4 regions of the Paenibacillus sp. J22TS3 genome follow, and region 3 is predicted to be linked to each of the others. Evidence: riboswitches for the same ligand, from Rfam matches in the RefSeq annotation. Region 3 holds a riboswitch; each other region holds the start of a gene.
What was found. Region 3 has a riboswitch for cyclic di-AMP ahead of KJS63_RS00740 (3D domain-containing protein). Riboswitches for the same ligand answer to the same signal wherever they lie in the genome.
Positions count from the first base shown of each region.

Region 1: it holds a riboswitch for cyclic di-AMP, as region 3 does, so the genes downstream of both, KJS63_RS22705 (APC family permease) here and KJS63_RS00740 (3D domain-containing protein) in region 3, are expected to answer to the same signal.
Region 2: it holds a riboswitch for cyclic di-AMP, as region 3 does, so the genes downstream of both, KJS63_RS24625 (C40 family peptidase) here and KJS63_RS00740 (3D domain-containing protein) in region 3, are expected to answer to the same signal.
Region 4: it holds a riboswitch for cyclic di-AMP, as region 3 does, so the genes downstream of both, KJS63_RS25675 (resuscitation-promoting factor) here and KJS63_RS00740 (3D domain-containing protein) in region 3, are expected to answer to the same signal.

Region 1 is NZ_BOSF01000009.1:94,308-98,553, reverse strand. It holds gene KJS63_RS22705 (APC family permease) at 1-1,657, opposite strand, end outside; cyclic di-AMP (ydaO/yuaA leader) riboswitch at 1,782-1,928, opposite strand; gene KJS63_RS22700 (bifunctional 2',3'-cyclic-nucleotide 2'-phosphodiesterase/3'-nucleotidase) at 2,150-4,246, opposite strand, start outside.
Region 2 is NZ_BOSF01000012.1:17,386-21,631, reverse strand. It holds gene KJS63_RS24635 (M1 family metallopeptidase) at 1-1,335, shown strand, start outside; gene KJS63_RS24630 (hypothetical protein) at 1,347-2,162, shown strand; cyclic di-AMP (ydaO/yuaA leader) riboswitch at 2,407-2,542, shown strand; gene KJS63_RS24625 (C40 family peptidase) at 2,549-3,040, shown strand; cyclic di-AMP (ydaO/yuaA leader) riboswitch at 3,380-3,517, shown strand; gene KJS63_RS24620 (C40 family peptidase) at 3,522-3,995, shown strand.
Region 3 is NZ_BOSF01000001.1:159,075-163,320, reverse strand. It holds gene KJS63_RS00750 (ABC transporter ATP-binding protein) at 2-955, shown strand; gene KJS63_RS00745 (ABC transporter permease) at 924-1,634, shown strand; cyclic di-AMP (ydaO/yuaA leader) riboswitch at 1,946-2,120, shown strand; gene KJS63_RS00740 (3D domain-containing protein) at 2,128-2,823, shown strand; gene KJS63_RS00735 (polysaccharide deacetylase family protein) at 2,895-3,683, opposite strand; gene KJS63_RS00730 (dihydroorotate dehydrogenase electron transfer subunit) at 3,830-4,246, shown strand, end outside.
Region 4 is NZ_BOSF01000014.1:47,558-51,803, reverse strand. It holds gene KJS63_RS25685 (HD domain-containing protein) at 1-399, shown strand, start outside; gene KJS63_RS25680 (TatD family hydrolase) at 419-1,186, shown strand; cyclic di-AMP (ydaO/yuaA leader) riboswitch at 1,463-1,666, shown strand; gene KJS63_RS25675 (resuscitation-promoting factor) at 1,923-3,068, shown strand; gene rnmV (ribonuclease M5) at 3,328-3,873, shown strand; gene rsmA (16S rRNA (adenine(1518)-N(6)/adenine(1519)-N(6))-dimethyltransferase RsmA) at 3,877-4,246, shown strand, end outside.

The DNA of each region.
Region 1 (4,246 bases), on a different contig from region 3:
CCTTTCGCTGCACGGTATCCACGAACTTGAGCAGCGGATGAATAATGCTCCGGTAAGGAGAGTAGAGGGTAACGAGCCGTACGTCCGGCTGCCATTTCTCCCATTTGGCTTCGAATTCATCCTCGTCATGCCGTTCGAATGGTACATAGACTGCGATAATTTGATGAGGGGATAGTGACTTCGCATAGTTCAGCGAGTTCTCAACTACATGGGTAATCCCTGCAACAGGTACAATAATCACATTGCCTTCAATTGGCACAGCCCGCTCGCAGGTGGTTAATCTCAGCTGGTCCCCCACCGCTTCATAGTGCTTCCGGATCCGGTAGAAGAACAGAATAATCAGCGGCAGGAAGATCAATACCGGCCATACCTGATTGAATTTGGTCAGAAAGAACATGAGCGATACGGTGAGACTGATCAAAGCCCCGATCGTATTGATGATAAATTTCGGTACCCAGCCTTGGGGCTTGGTGCGCAGCCATTTCAGCATCATTCCGGTCTGGGACAGGGTAAATGGAATAAATACCCCAACCGCATACAGTGGAATCAGGTGCTCAGTCTGTCCTTTAAATACGACAATCAGGATAATGGAGCAGACTCCCAGCATGATAATTCCGTTGGAATATCCCAGCCTGTCTCCTCGTACCGTGAACATTCTTGGAATGAATTTGTCCTTGGCCAGGTTTACAGCCAGCAGAGGGAATGCGGAATACCCCGTGTTGGCGGCCAGAATAAGAATCAGAGCCGTAGTTCCCTGGATAAAAAAGTACATGAAATTGCGGCCAAATGTCATTTCCGCGATTTGGGAAACTACCGTGACTTGAGCTTTAGGGGCTACCCCGTAATAATAAGCCAGGAATACAATTCCCGAAAACAGCACAGCAAGCAGGGTTCCCATAGCCAGCAGCGTCTTGGAGGCGTTGTTCGGCGCCGGATCTTTAAAGTTCGGGATGGCGTTCGAAATCGCCTCAACCCCCGTAAGCGCAGAACTACCTGATGCAAAAGCCCGCAGCAGCAAGAATAAGCTGATGCCAGCGACAGGGGTTCCAATTGGAGCGTGCAGCTCAGCTGGCACATGGCCTGTCAGGATGTTAAATATGCCGACCCCGATTAGAATGAACAGAGCTAGAACAAACAAGTATACAGGGTAGGCCAGAATTGAGGCCGACTCCGTGACTCCTCTCAAGTTCAAGGTCGTGATGAATAATACAAAAATAATCGCAATAATTACCGTATAAGGATGCAGGCTGGGAAAAGCGGAGGTGATCGCATCTGTTCCTGCGGACACACTCACGGCTACGGTCAGAATGTAATCCACCAGCAGTGAACCGCCGGCTATTAGACCATAGTTCGTTCCAAGGTTTTCCTTGGATACCACATAGGCTCCCCCGCCGTGCGGATAAGCAAAAATAATTTGACGGTAAGATAAAATTAGTGCGGTTAACAGAACCAGCACACCTACGGCAATCGGTATTGAATACCAGAAGGCTGCCGCACTGATTGTAATTAGGACAAGCAGGATTTGCTCCGGCCCATAGGCAACGGAGGACAAGGCGTCAGAGGACAGAATGGCCAGAGCTTTGGTTTTGTTTAGTTTTTGCTCGCCCAGTTCTGTTGATTTCAGGGGACGCCCGATTAAAAATCTTTTTAAAGACATTCTCTCCACCACCAGTATGGTAAAAATTAAGACATAAACCCAAGTGCTTTACGAACTATACAATGTCCACAAGTCTAATCATACATACTCAGGTTTTAAATATTCTGGTCATGGTTGAATCCACCTTCCTTCTCAAATAACGCTTACGGAGTTAGCTGTCGGATTCGGGCCCTTGAGTAGCCCTACCTTGTAATAGGATTCACCCCCCGGATCGATTCAATCCGTTAGAACGGTTCCCCCGCATCTTGTAAGATTTCAGCGAATATATGGAAATTGAAAACCGATGATTATCATACTCTCGTACTTCATTCTTGTAAACACCTTTTCGTACTTCTTAAACTATCCTTAAGATTGCGGTGCAGGTATTTTTCTCATTTGGCGATTATTGTAATGCCCGGACTGATTGTTTATTGTGCTTCAGATTGACCTATGATCAAGACAAGAACCCCCTGCCGGTCTCCCGGAGGGGGTTCTTCACTATAAGGAATTGAATTAGTTCACTTTGACGATCCGATTCTCAATCTTTGCGTCAATGTCTTTGCCTGCAAATTTAGTTTTTACATAATCAACAAACGCGTCCAGATCCACTGGCCCAACTTCACGGTTGGTTCCTTTAGTCAGGGTAGTGTATCCGTCTCCGCCGGAAGCCATAAAGTCATTAACAACAATCGTATAGTTCTTGGTGTCTTCGAGTGGTGTTCCATCGGCTTTCTTCACTTCAACGATCTTGGAGCCATCCGGCTTGCTGTCGTCGTATTTGTAAGTGAGGCCGGAGACTTGCCCGATGCGGGTCTTAGGCGCTCCCCATTGCTGATTCAGCAGCTCTTTGATTTGGGCCCCGGTCAGCGTCAGCTTCACCAGCACGTTGCCGAATGGCTCAATGCCGAACATGTTGCCATAGGTGATGGTTCCCTGCGGCAGATCGTTGCGGATGCCGCCGGAGTTCATGAAACCGAAGTCGGCCTTCATGGTCTCGCGCATGCTGTCGGCAATCAGGTTGCCCAGTGCGGATTCACCAGCCGTACTTGTAGTACGGGTGATAGCTGCAGCTGTCTTGCCGACAGGTGCATTCAGGACCGGAGCGTTCTTCGCTTGATAGTCAGCAACCATCTTGGTGATTTCCGCATCCGGTGTGATTCCTTCATGTTTGGTATCCACAATGGTAGCTTTCTTGCTCACAATGTTGTGCGTAGCACGGTCAATTTCCAGGTCAAAATCGGAGAAGGCCACCCCGTAAGAGTAGGACTCCACGATCAGCTTGTTGTCTACCACGGCATTCAGACCGCCATGGTCATGGCCGCCCAGAATCACGTCAACTTCATCGTCTACCGTGTTCGCGAGGTCTACAACTTCACCGGTTGGGGCATCCTTGGACCCTGCGAATGGGTCGTGGGCCAGAATTACGATAGACCGGATGCCTTGAGCCTTAAGCTCAGCTACAGCTTTGTTGACGGCTGTGGTCTGATCGGTAAAGGTAAGGCCTTTAATACCAGCCGGGCTCACGATAGAAGGTGTAATATTGGTAACCACACCGATGAATCCGATCTTTACACCGCCTACTTCCTTAACGGTGTAAGCAGGCAGGAACGGCTTGCCGTTCTCATCCAGCACGTTCGCCACCACATAAGGGAAGCTGGCTCCCGCGAAGTCATGGCCGTCCTTCGGGTTCTTGCCCCCGTGAATCAGGCGGAGAGCTTCCGCAGGTCCTTTGTCGAACTCATGATTGCCCACGGTGCCTACAGCAAAGCCAAGGCGGTTCAGAAAATCAATCGTTGGTTCGTCCTGCAGCAGGGCGGAAATCGGGGAGCTTGCCCCTACAGCATCGCCTGCATGAACCAGAAGGGTGTTCGGGTTCTTGGCTTTATACTGCTTCAGATAAGCAGCCAGATAGTCGGCACCGCCTACAGTGGCAGTTACTTTGCCCGAGGCATCTTTAAGGTCTTTCTTGTAATCGAGTTGTCCATGGAAATCATTGATTCCGAGCAGCTGTACGGAAATGTTCGTGATGATCATATCCACAACTTTGGCTGCTTCCGCACGGCTGGAGGAGGCTGCAGGTTCAAATTTGTTGCCGCCGCGCCCGTTCATGATTCCGCGATCCACAATCAGGTTAATTTCAGCCTTAGACCAAGCGCTGAGCTTGGCGCTGTCTGCGAATTTCGCTTCAGCAGCGGCCTTCAGCTTCTCGCCAGCCTTAACATCCATTGCATGCTTGGCCATAACAGCCATCTCTTCACGGGTTACCGGCTTGTTCGGCTCAAAGGTGGTCTTGCTGGTTCCGTTGATAATGCCGTTCTCATAAGCGGCGATAACGGCTCCAGCGAACCAGCTCTTATCGGATACGTCCTTGAACACGGATTTGCCTTTGGCTTTCAGGTCCAGAGCCTTCACCAGCAGGCTTGCAAACTCAGCGCGTGTGATTGGCGCGTTCGGATCAAAGGAAGCCGCCGTTTTGCCAGTGGCAATCTTCTTCGCAACCAGGTCGCTGATATAGCTGTGGGCCCAGTGGTCTGCAGGAACGTCTTTGAAGCCAGGCGCCGCAGGCACGTCTGTGCCAGGAGCAGGTGTGGAAGTACCAGGCTGCTCAGG
Region 2 (4,246 bases), on a different contig from region 3:
AAGCTGAGTGTATATGAACCTGCCGGCACAAGAGGCCGTGCTTCGGAAGGCTGGAACCTTCATCAATATCACGGAAGCTCGGAGTTCTACTCCGACTTTGGAATTTTTAGTGTCCGCATTAATGTGCCAAGCTCTTATATCGTAGCGGCAACAGGATTTCCGACCAAATCGCCCGTCATCAAGGCAAACCGCAAGATCTATCAGTACTATGCCGATGATGTTCATGACTTTGCCTGGTCTGCCTCACCGAACTTCGTCTATGCCGAGGAGCCCTTCTCCTCGCCGGAGGTCCCCGGTGTCCGGATCAAGCTGTACCTCGATCCCGCTCACAAGAACCTGAAGGACCGCTATTTCTATGCAGCCAAGGCGGCTTTATCCTCCTACAGCAAGTGGTATGGGCGGTATCCCTATTCCACACTCTCTATCGTCGTCCCGCCGGCAAGCGGCAACGGGGCTGGCGGAATGGAGTACCCGACCCTGGTCACCGCATTCGGGGCGTCTTCCGAATCTCCAGGTTATGAGCTGGAGAGGACAGTGGTCCATGAGATCGGCCATCAATATTTCTATGGCATGATCGCAAGCAATGAGTTCGAGGAAGCCTGGCTTGATGAAGGCTTCACCTCTTACGCGGAGGACAAACTCATGGAGAGTGCCTACGGGGTTACATCCGCCCTGCCGATTCAATCCAGCTTCGTGAATCAGCCCGCAGCCCTGCCGAAGGAGGCTTGGAAGTACGGCTCCGCCGATGCCTATGCCCAGAATGTGTATACCCGCGGCAAGCTCGTGCTGCTTGGCATTGAACGCCAGGTTGGGACTCCCGTCATGAACAAAATCATGGCCAAGTACGCCGCCAAATTCCGCTTCAAGCACCCGGCCACCGTGGATTTCCAGCGGACGGTTGAACAGGTGACAGGACGCTCCTGGAAGGACTATTTCAATCAATATGTTTACAGCGGCCAAATGGCTAATTTCGCTGTAGACTCCATTACAGTGAGCCCGATTACTCCAAAGGACCCATCCGGCCCTCTATATGAATCGGTTGTCAAAATCAGCAGACTTGGCGGAACCTACCCTGAGGTTCCTGTCATCTTCAGCTTCAAGGATGGCCACATCGTTCGCAAAACCTGGAAAGGCGACGAAAGCCAGATCGTCTATAAGCTGCAGTACAAACAGCCGTTAGCCTGGGCTATGGTTGATCCCGGCTACACCCTGGTGCTCGAGAACAAACATATCAACAACTATCTCAAGTCCGAAGTGGAAGAGAAGACGGGGACCCGTTGGAATCTGGGCATAACCAAGGTGGTGGAATCACTTCTTGGCTTGCTCTCATGGTGAGGTGACAATAGATGCGATACATTCGCGGTGGATGGCAAAGTACCAAAGCTCAGTTTCCCGTTGTAATCATTCTCTTTCTGTATCAGCTGCTGTGGGGCGTCTTTCTGTACCGTCTGATTAACTCGGCCATCATTCCGCTGCTGCAGCGCTATCCGGACCCTGCCCCGAGCGAGCTCAGCCGCCTGCTGTTCTTTATCGAGGGGCAGCTTGATTTGAAATACAGCCAGGAGGTACATCAGTACCTCTGGCTGCTGGCAGGCATGCTTCTGCTGAGATTGGTGCTAACCCCGCTGATTCAAGCGGGCGTAATGTACGGACTCCGTCCGGATACGCAAGATGGAGCCGGTCTGGTCTTCTTTCAGGGAATCGGGCGGCTGTGGAAGCCGGTCACCCTCTTTTATATCATCGAGCTTATTCTTGTGATGGCACCGGGATATTGGCTGTTCCCCAAGCTGCTTGACCTGCTTGTAAAAGGGATTCAGAGCGGAGGCTCTCCTCTTCTCTATGCTGTTATGTATATTCTCGGCTGGCTGATTTATGGCTATTTGATTCACCAGCTGCTGCTGTTCGCTCAGTTTGGGTACTTATTCGGTGCCGGAATCTTCTCGGGGATTCTGATCTATCTGCGCCGTTTTCTTCCGGCGGCCGGCATCTCCCTCCTGCTGGGAGCGGTCACCCTTCTGCTGTTTGGCAGCTTCAGCACGGCCTCCTGGATCTGGACCGGATTCGCGGCTCTAATTCTTCAGCAATCCTATCCTTTCATTCGCAGTCTTCTCAGTATTTGGCATATATCCTCGCAATATCACCTGTGGGATGAAAAGAAATAAAGAAGTCATAACTTCGTCCCATCCCGCGCCGCTCAAGGCCTTCACCGTTTGGTGAAGGCTTTTTGTCTTTCAATTTCCGGGAAATCTCGCAATCGGCCATTGCCAAAAGATACCTACCTTGTTACAATGTGAACTATGACAGTAACAACATTGTAATTATTTTTTGGTCACAGCAGGAGTTTCGACATACATGTCGTATACATTATTATGGAACGAGCTAACTAAGTCGTTTCATATAGGTGCCAAGATGAATAAGCCGAATTCCCTGCACCGGGAAACGGGGGAACCACTTTGGGTGAATTGATCTCGCAACGGAGGGATCATAGGGGACCTTCAACCGAATCCTTAAGCTAACCTCGCAGGCATTGGAAGGAGTTTAACCGCTTTTGAAGAAGAAACTTGCAGTAGCAGCAGTGTCTATGTCCATTTTGTTCTCGATGGGAGCTGGAAGCGTTTTCGCAGACTCCAAGCTGGACAAAGTCGTAGACAAGGTCATTGGTACAGAGTATAAGTCGGGTGGAACGTCCACCAACGGTTTTGATTGCTCAGGCTTTACTCAGTATGTATTCAACAAACTGGGAATAGACCTTCCTCACCAATCGGGCTCCCAATACAAGATGGGTAAGGCCGTACCGAAAGATGAATTGAAAGCCGGAGATCTGGTATTCTTCAATACTTTGGGAAATGGTGTGTCTCATGTCGGCGTATATGTCGGTGACGGGAAGTTCGCACACGCTTCATCCAAGAGAGGCGTTACCATCAGCAAGCTGAGTGACAGCTACTACACCAACCGCTACGTTGGAGCCAAACGCATTATGAGCAATGAGAAATTTGAAGCCGTTGCCGATTCCTCTACCGACAACGATGACGTAGAATAAGTTATCCCTTGCTTGGCCCGCAATGATTCTTGCCGGAATCGTGCGGGTTTTTTGTTTGTCTTTTTAACAATTCTGTTACTAATTATTAACCGTCCCTACAGGAAATAAACCGTATACATATGTTTTTTTGACAAAAAAAGTGAGTTCTAACTTGCCAAAGCTTGGACGCTTTGGTACAATAGGCAAGGAATTAGTAACAACTTTGTCATTATTGTTGTCATTTGTCGGAGCGTCACTCACGAACCAGCCCAGAAACTCCAAGATTCGACATCAATTGCCTGGAACGCTGGGATCCTGAAGTCTCGGTTCTAATCGAGCATTCAGATTAGGTGTACTAAACCAACAAATCAGCCGAATTCCCACACACCTGGGAAACGGGGGAACCAGTTATGGGTGAATTGATCCGCATTATAGGGATCATAGGGAACCTTCAACCGAATCCTTAAGCTAACCTCGCAGGCCTTGGAAGGAGTCTAACATCTTGAGAAAGCAACTTACAGCAGCCGCAACGAGCTTGGCTCTATTGTTCAGTCTAGGAACAGGAAGCGCTTTTGCCAGCTCTACCCTTACTACTACGGTAAAGAGTGTTTATGGAACGCCATATAAAACCGGAGGTATGTCTACCCGCGGTTTCGATTGTTCCGGATTTACAACTTTTGTGTTTAAGAAGATGGGCGTAAGCCTGGCCCGCCAGTCTAAAGCTCAATTTCATCAAGGTTCGCCGGTGATGGCGAAGAGCCAACTTAAAGCGGGAGATCTGGTATTCTTCAATACCCTGGGTAATGGGGTATCCCATGTTGGAGTATTTCTTGGAAACGGCCAATTCGCGCATGCCTCTTCCTCAAAAGGTATCCACATTGACCGTCTCAGCAGCAGTTACTACAGCAAACGCTACGTTGGAGCCAAACGCATTCTTAGCCAAGCGAAATATAAGAAATACGCTGTAAACCTGTAAGTTCCACTCCCTCAAATGGAGCTTACGAGATTGCCTTACTCACTCGACCACAGACGATTCTTGCCGGAATCGGCCTGTGGTTTTTTTGCACCTAACTCTAGAACGTTGCCACTGCACAAAAGGTTTCAAAATAAAAACCTGCCGACCAACTATTTTATTCCAGCCCTGCTTATCATATATATACCCACTCTTTTAGGGGATAAACGTACCACAGATGAGTTTCTGTAACTTTTTTCTTATTTTTTAAAATG
Region 3 (4,246 bases):
TATGGAAGATATTATTCGAACCGTTAATTTGACTAAGCAATACGGGAGTAGAGTCATTGTAGATCGCGTTTCAATTTCCGTTAAGAAAGGAGAAATCTATGGATTCTTGGGGTTGAACGGTGCAGGGAAAACGACAACCATCCGAGCTCTTCTCGGCTTAAGCAAACCTTCTTCTGGAGAAGTGTATTTATTTGGTCAGCGCTGGGCTAACGGGAATCCCGATTTGTCGAGACGGGTAGGTTATATGGTGGAAGTACCTTATGCCTATCCTCAATTTACAGTTAGGGAAAATTTGAATTTGATGGCCAAGTTGCGAGGATTACCGGTTCCGAGGGCCGTTGACGAGATTATGGAGCAATTGAATTTGACCCAATATGCGGATAGTAAGGCAAGAGATTTGTCACTTGGTAACGCGCAGAAACTTGGATTGGCCAAAGCATTAATTCATAAGCCTGACGTTCTGATTCTTGATGAGCCAACGAATGCACTTGATCCAGCCGGAATTGTGGAGATAAGGGAAATGCTGAAATCTCTAGCTTCTCAACATGGGGTTACCGTGTTTATATCGAGTCATATCCTTGAGGAAATGTCCAAATTGGCTTCTCGAATCGGCATTATTCACAAAGGAGTATTGCTTGAAGAACTGACAACCAAAGACTTTGAAACCATCCGCCGAAAGCAGTTGATGATCGGAACGAAGGATGCTCGGAAGGCTCAAGTTATTCTTTCAGACTCCGGGTATGCGGTACATTCGACATCGAATAACTGCTTTGTCCTGCCCGACGAACATGCCGTTAAGCACCCCGAACATATTGTGAGATTGCTTGCTCATCATGAAGTACCGCTCACTATGCTTAAAGTTGAAGAAGAGAATTTGGAACATTATTTTCTCAAAGTAATCGGAGTTGAGGAGGGAAGACCGAATGAGATCATTGTTGACAGCATGCAGCGTTGAAGTTTACAAATTGCGTCGGTCCTTTGTTTTATGGGGCACGCTTCTGTTTATATTGTTTGTCATCACGTTGTTCTTAGGACAGCCTAATTGGTCTTCTTTTTTTGAACGGACTGCGTTTTTGTATTCATCCGTGTTTGGTCTGCTGGGGTTTGGAATGTTAACAAGTTGGACGTTTGGTCGTGAGTATTCCGACCGGACGCTCAAGGATTTGCTCGCTTTGCCTGTATCGCGTGGTAAAATTGCGATTGCCAAATATGTCGCAATTATATTCTGGTGTTTAGTAATGATGTTGATCAGCTTTGTTTATGCTTTATTACTGGGTTTTTCTATTGGACTTCCTGGATTTTCGTTTGCTATGGTACAACATTATTTCTTCCTAATTCTTATAATTGGTGCTCTCCACCTATTATTAAGTGCACCACTTGCCCTATTGGCCTGTATATCGCGTGGTTTTCTGATGCCGATTGGCTTTGCATTTACAACTTTAATGTTGGCTTTGGTGTTCGGGCCTACCACCATTGGAGCTTATCTGCCTTGGTCTGTACCTGCTTTGCATTTGAAGGAAAGCGGAGACGCTTTGTTTCCCTTGATGGGTACTAGTTATTTGCTGGTATTCTTAATAGGACTAATAGGTTTCATTGGGACGGTAAAATGGTTGCAAAACAGGGAGCAACGATGATTTACAAAAAAGATTCTGCATAGAAATCATTTGGAAGGAGATGATCCTGCCTCTAAATCAAGATTTCTGCTGATGGGTTGTCTACAGTAGAACACGAATCATTTGCTAGCAGCATAATACTCGGAGCTTTGCTCCGGGTTTTCTTATATTCTAGCCGCGTGCTGAAGAAAGACCTGCTGCCCAGAGCAGCGCTATGAACAGCAGTGAAACGGGCTGCAACGCTCTGGAAAATTTTAATTTTTTGTAATAATTAACTGTTTCAATTTGCGATTTCCAGGAATTACTTGCTTGATTGGTTACAAAATTGTGATATATTCGTAATGCCGAAACCAGAACCTGGTGCGGGGGATGATTTGCGGATCAAGCTTAGGTATGAGAAGAGATCAGAGCTTATCCTTGGGGTGAAGTGCCGGTTAACCGCGGCACCGGGTTGTATCCTCAATCCGAATCCGACAGCTAACTCCGCAGGCATAGTTAAAAGGAGGATATTACAATGACATCTAAGAATGACTACAAGTCCAAAAAAAAGAACAAACTGGCGCTAGCCGCGAAAACGGTTGCAGCCGCACTAGGGATTGCCGCATGTATACATATGGCGCCTGCCCATGCTGACGCAGTACATACCGCTATGGAAGGGGATACATTCTATCTCCTCTCCAAAAAATACGGAATATCCGTAGATAACCTGATGAATGCGAACCCGGCTGTAAGTCCGACGAATATTTATGAAGGCCTGCCCCTTAACATTCCAACCAGTCTTAAGGCAGAGGCAGCAGTCGCTAGTCCGGTTATTCTGAAGCAGGATCCGATTGCTTCACTTAAGGTATTTACAGCCGATAAGATCGTGGAAGCCTGGGGCAAGACCTTCAACTATTCTAAGACGATCGATGTGGTGGCTACCGCTTATTCAGCCCACCCCAGCGAGAATGGATGGGGTCCTGTAGACTATTACGGGAATCCGCTGACACTCGGCACGATTGCCGTAGACCCTAAAGTCATTCCTATGGGTACAAAGGTGCTCGTGACCGGACACAGCCATAGCGGCCTGCCGAAGAACGCATTTGTAGCCACTGCGACTGATCAGGGAAGCGCAATTAAAGGTCACCGGATCGATATCTTCATTCCGGGCAGCCAGGAATCTGTAAATACATTTGGCTTCCAGGATATCAAACTTTACGTCATCAAGTAACATAGATTGTATTTGATCATACTAACTGTGATCATACCGAAAGATAGGGGAGGCCGCTTGGCCTCTTCTTTTTATTTTGACTCCTGAGTGTGAAGAAGCCTTTTCAAATCCACAAAAATATACCCCTGCTTTCTAAGCACCGAAATCACTTCAGGCAGCGCCTGGATCGTTCCCGACAGGTCTGCGCCTACGCCGCCACCGGCATGCTGAAGAATAATGGACCCCGGCCCTGCGGCTTGAAGAATGTTGCTTTTAACCGCGCTTTTGTTCAGTCCTTTCCAATCCTTCGAATCCACATTCCAGTTGATGACCTTGTAACCGCTGCGTTTTACCCATCTGAGCTGATCTTCATTAATCTCTCCGTAAGGAGGACGGATCAGTTTGGGTCTTACACCTGTCATAGAATTGATGATTTTCTCGGTACGAAGGATCTGTTTCTGGAAATAAGCCAGGTCGCGGTTCTTAAATAAAGGATGATTGTAAGAATGGTTGCCAATCATGTGTCCTTCTCTATGTATACGGCGGACGAGTTCAGGGTGTTTTTGCGCACGGGCTCCAACTACGAAGAACGTGGCCTTGACGTGATGTCTCGCGAGAATATTTAGCACCTGAGGGGTGAATCTGGGATCTGGAACATCGTCGAAGGTTAAAGCAACCTGTTTAATATGAGGTCCTCTGAACTTGAAGGTCTCTGAATATTTTTTTCTTAGCTCGCCTAGAGTTAGAGACTCCTGATTGGACTCTGGGCTGATTTTGGACAGAGTCTGCCTGTCCAAAGAGGCGGTAGCCGCTGGGGTAACTAGCGATAGCAGCAAGGCCGAAACACTAGTCAGCAGGAGAGCAGTAGTACGTAATCGCATTAGGAATCTCCCCTTTTCCTTAGTTTGATACGTGTTGTTATTTCCCTATGGGATTGCTTTTATCCACAGAAAGCTGACGAGTGAGGAATATCACGGCATCCTCCAGCAGAAAAGGGCATTTTATAGGAACAAGGGGGAGCGTGCAAATGGCTGAAATCTTATCAAATATACAGGTGTCACACGATGTGTTCCGGATGAAGGTGGCCGGGGAATACGAGGGGAAGCCGGGCCAATTCTTTATGGTGAGAAAAGACCGGGGGCTGCCACTGCTGCCAAGACCGCTGAGCATCTTCGATTTGCAGAGGCAGAAGCATTATATTGAGTTCCTGTATCAGGTTGTTGGTGAAGGAACACGACAGTTCGCCCATCTTAGAAGAGGAGATGAGATTGAACTCACGGGACCGCTAGGAAACGGCTTTCCTATACATGAAGGAAGAACTGCATTGGTGGGTGGAGGGATTGGGATCGCCCCGCTGTATTATACGGCAAGTCATTTACTGCGGCCTGATCTATATTTGGGTTTTCGTGAGGAACCTTATGTAATTCAGGCGTTCAAGTCCTTG
Region 4 (4,246 bases), on a different contig from region 3:
CGTGAACACGATCCGCTGCTGGCAGATTTGTGCACACGATTTATCGACAGAAAACTGTATAAATATGTAGAACTTGAAATGTTAGATATGGAAATTATTGATGAAATCCGGCGCTCTTTCCGCGATTTAGGACTTGATCCTAATTACGATCTGGAAATTGATTTCCCTACGGATCTGCCTTATGATGTCTTCCGGCCGGAGGATAACTCCAAGAAGAAACAAATTCTGCTTCTGGACCGGCAGGACCGGCTGCGGGAAATTTCAGAGGTGTCCGACATTGTCCGCTCTATCAGCGGAATACACCGCGGGAAATATCACATGTATTATCCGGAAGAAAAGCTGCGTGGACTCGCCCGCAAGCTGCCGGAGGAAATAGCTGCACTACTTAATTTGCTCTAATGTGAAGGAGGAAATATCCGTGTTATTCGACACACATACCCATTTGGATGCACCGCAATTTGACGAGGATCGGGAGGAAGTGATTGCCCGTGCTGTAGAGCAGGGGGTCAGCCGGATGATTAATGTCGGATTTAACCGGGAGACCATTCCATCCACTATGAAGCTTGCCGAAACCTACGATTTCATCTACGCTGCTGTCGGTTGGCATCCCCAAGACGCGATTACGATGCAGGACGGGGATTTGGAGTGGATTGCCGAATTATGTGCGCACAAGAAGGTTGTGGCCATCGGTGAGATAGGCCTTGACTACTACTGGGACACCTCACCCAAGGAAATTCAGCATCAGGTATTCCGCAAGCAGATTGGACTTGCCCGAAGCTTGAAAATGCCGATTGTTATTCATAACCGGGATGCTCATGAAGACGTGGTCCGGATTCTGCGGGAAGAGAAGGCTGAGGAGGTTGGCGGGGTAATGCATTCGTTCTCAGGCAGCTGGGAGACGGCCAAGATGTGTCTGGATTTGGGATTCCACATTTCTTTTGGGGGGCCCATTACGTTTAAGAACGCTAAGCAGCCCAAAGAAGTATTAAAACAGGTTCCCATGGACCGGCTGTTGATTGAAACGGACTCCCCGTATCTGACTCCGCACCCGTATCGGGGGAAGAGAAATGAGTCTGCACACGTTCGTCTTGTTGCCGAAATGGCAGCAGAGCTAAAGGGTGTATCTGTAGAGGAAATCGCGGAAATTACCACCCGAAATGCACTGGAACGATTTGGAATAAGGTGAAATCGGGAGTAAAACCGATGAAATAAAGAGTATTTGGGAAAGATTAATAGTTTTTAATCTAAAAAAGGATGATTATTACAAAAAATTAACCAATTTTTTAAAAAAACTAGTTGATTCCTGCTTTACAACATGCATATAAACAGGATAGAATCTTTTCAGTAATTGATTTGGTCTGGCAGCACCACGAATTTGCTAGCTATGTGAATTGGATGTAAACCTAACCGGGTATAAAGCCACGAATTACTGGCTCCATTCACACATCAATTACAATTCCAAGAACCAGTCTCGCTGAATCTTCGGGCAACCGGAGAACGGGGGAACCAATACGGATTGTTGACTGAACGTTCCGTATTTGATTTCTTTAACGGGTCTTTGGGGTGAATTCAAGGTCATTGCGCCATGAGCGGATGAACTGAGATAGGGCAGCTCTCTACGCCCGAACCCGACAGCTAACCTCGTAAGCGTATGAAGAGAGAGGCAACTCGTGCATCCTACATTCCTTTAGTCAGCCGGAAGCCACGAAAGAGATCCTCTTACACTCTTTCTCTAGGCTTCTTTTTGTTTTGAATAAAGGAGACAGGAACGTCATACAGTGGTATGACATATGAGTAGCGCTGAACAGGCTGGTGCGGGATGCGAAATGTGCAGTAGGGCATTTCGTCAAAATCGGTATAGTCGCGTCAATTTTTATACAAGTCGATCTTAGACGGCGGGGCTATGAAGGAGGACGTAAGAAGTGGGCTTTTTCGGATCTAAGGAAACTACCCATGAGTCACGATCATCCAGCATGTCTTACGCGTTGCGGTGGAAGAAAGAAAACAAGCGTCAAATTGTTGTGGCAGGGATTGTTACCATCGCACTGCTTGTCGGCGTAACTACCTGGTTCTATGGCCAGGCTGACAAGAACATTTACTTGGTTGCGGATGGTAAGACACCATCTCCAGGCACATCGGTATCAAAGCCTGATCAAGGGCTGGAACAGCAAGCATTGAACCCAAATTCGGGGGATAAGGGTACGGCAGACTTGGGTGGTATGCTCCCTGAGGGAGATCAGTACATTCTGGGCCGTATAGTTCCGGTTAAGGTTACGGCGGACGGAGTCACTAACAAACATCTGACAACGTCAGAGACGGTTAAGGACGCTATTACGAACTTAGGCGTTAAAGTATCGGGTGATGACAAAGTATATCCATCCCTGGATACTCCAGTCAGCTCGGATCTGCACATTCGGGTCGTGCGCGTGGATAAACGTACAACGAAGAAAGCGGAGAGCATCCCTTATACCTTCGTCAAAACGTCGGACCCCTCTCTAGAGAAGGGAAAAACCAAACTGCTGAGCAAAGGCCAAACTGGCGTTGTGGTGCATCACATTGAGAAGGTGTACCAGGATGGCAAGCTGGTAACGAAGCGGTTGGTTAGTAAGTCCGTAGAAAGACAGCCATCTGCAAAAGTATTGGCGGTAGGCACCAAACCTAAAACTCAAGTACTTGCAGCTAGCATTGACCGCTCATCTAAATCTGTGAGCATCAGCCAGAATAACAGTGTCAAAAAGGGCGGCGTGCAGTTCAAATATAAAAAGTTGCTGAAGAATGTATCCCTGACCGCTTACTCTGCGGAAGAGAGCGGGATCGGTACGAATACTGCATCGGGAGCCCGGGTTAAGGAAGGTAGAACGATCGCAGTAGACACCGATGTGATCCCAATGGGCTGGTGGGTGTATATTGAGGGTGTCGGCTTCCGTAAAGCGGAGGATACAGGAGGCGCAATCAAAGGCAATAAGATTGATGTGTATTATGACAGTTTGAAAGCAGCTAACAATTTCGGGCGGAAAAAAGGCCGCACAGTTTATGTAATTGGACCGGTTAAGCCCGAACTGAACTAGTTAGCCTGGCTTAGGCATCGTTTACTTTAATCCATGAATAAGATACTATTACACATAGTAAATATGTGCATGCTAAGGAGAGGAGAATTCCTCTTCTTTTTGTTATGAATAGAACTTATACCGCTGGCCGCTAGCCGTATCTAATCTTTATATCGGTAAGGCAGTGCAGAGATTATAGATACTGGAGTGTTCCTGTTTATGGTAATCGGGCAGGGGATTGTTTTAAGATACAGACACGCACGAAGAAAGGATGGCGTCCATGATTAAGGAGGTCATTGTGGTTGAAGGACGGGATGATACCGTGGCGATTAAAAGAGCGGTGGAGGCGGATACGATTGAAACGGGCGGCTCCGCCATTGGCCCGGCTGTGATTCGTAAAATTAAGCTGGCCCAGGAGCGCCGGGGGGTTATCATTCTAACGGACCCGGATCATGCGGGAGAACGCATTCGCAAGATTGTAGCCGCCAAGGTTCCCGGCTGCAAGCATGCCTTCCTGACGGAGGCGGCGGCAACGCATAAGGGTGATATCGGGGTGGAGAATGCTTCGCCCCAGGATATTCGGGAGGCCCTATCCAGGGTGCGGAGCGAATACAGCGGCGAAGAGATTCTGATCAGCTTCGAGGATTTGATCGAAGCGGGTTTAATCGTCCATCCGCATGCGGCTGAGCGACGCCGCTTTATGGGGGAGCAGTTGGGCATCGGATACTGCAACGGCAAGCAGTTCTTCAAACGTCTGCGTGTGTTCCATATCAGCCGTGAGGAGTTCGCCGCAGCCCTTCAACAATTAGAGAGCAAAGGAGATTAATCCATGAGCAGGATCGAAGATATATCGACGCCCAAAAGAACGAAGGAGATCATACAGCGGCACGGCTTCTCCTTCAAGAAAAGCCTGGGCCAGAACTTTCTGATCGATCAGAATATTCTGGGCAAAATTGTCGGTGCGGCTGAACTAGATGAAACGAAGGGGGCCCTTGAGATCGGTCCTGGAATAGGCGCACTGACCCAGAAGCTGGCTGAAACGGCAGGCAAAGTGACAGCTGTAGAGATCGATCAGCGCCTTATTCCTATCCTGGAAGAGGTACTTGAGCCATACGGTCATGTACGGGTCATCCATGGGGATGTGCTGAAGTTGGACCTCCGTGAGGTGATTGAGCGGGAGTATGCTGATCAGACCGGTG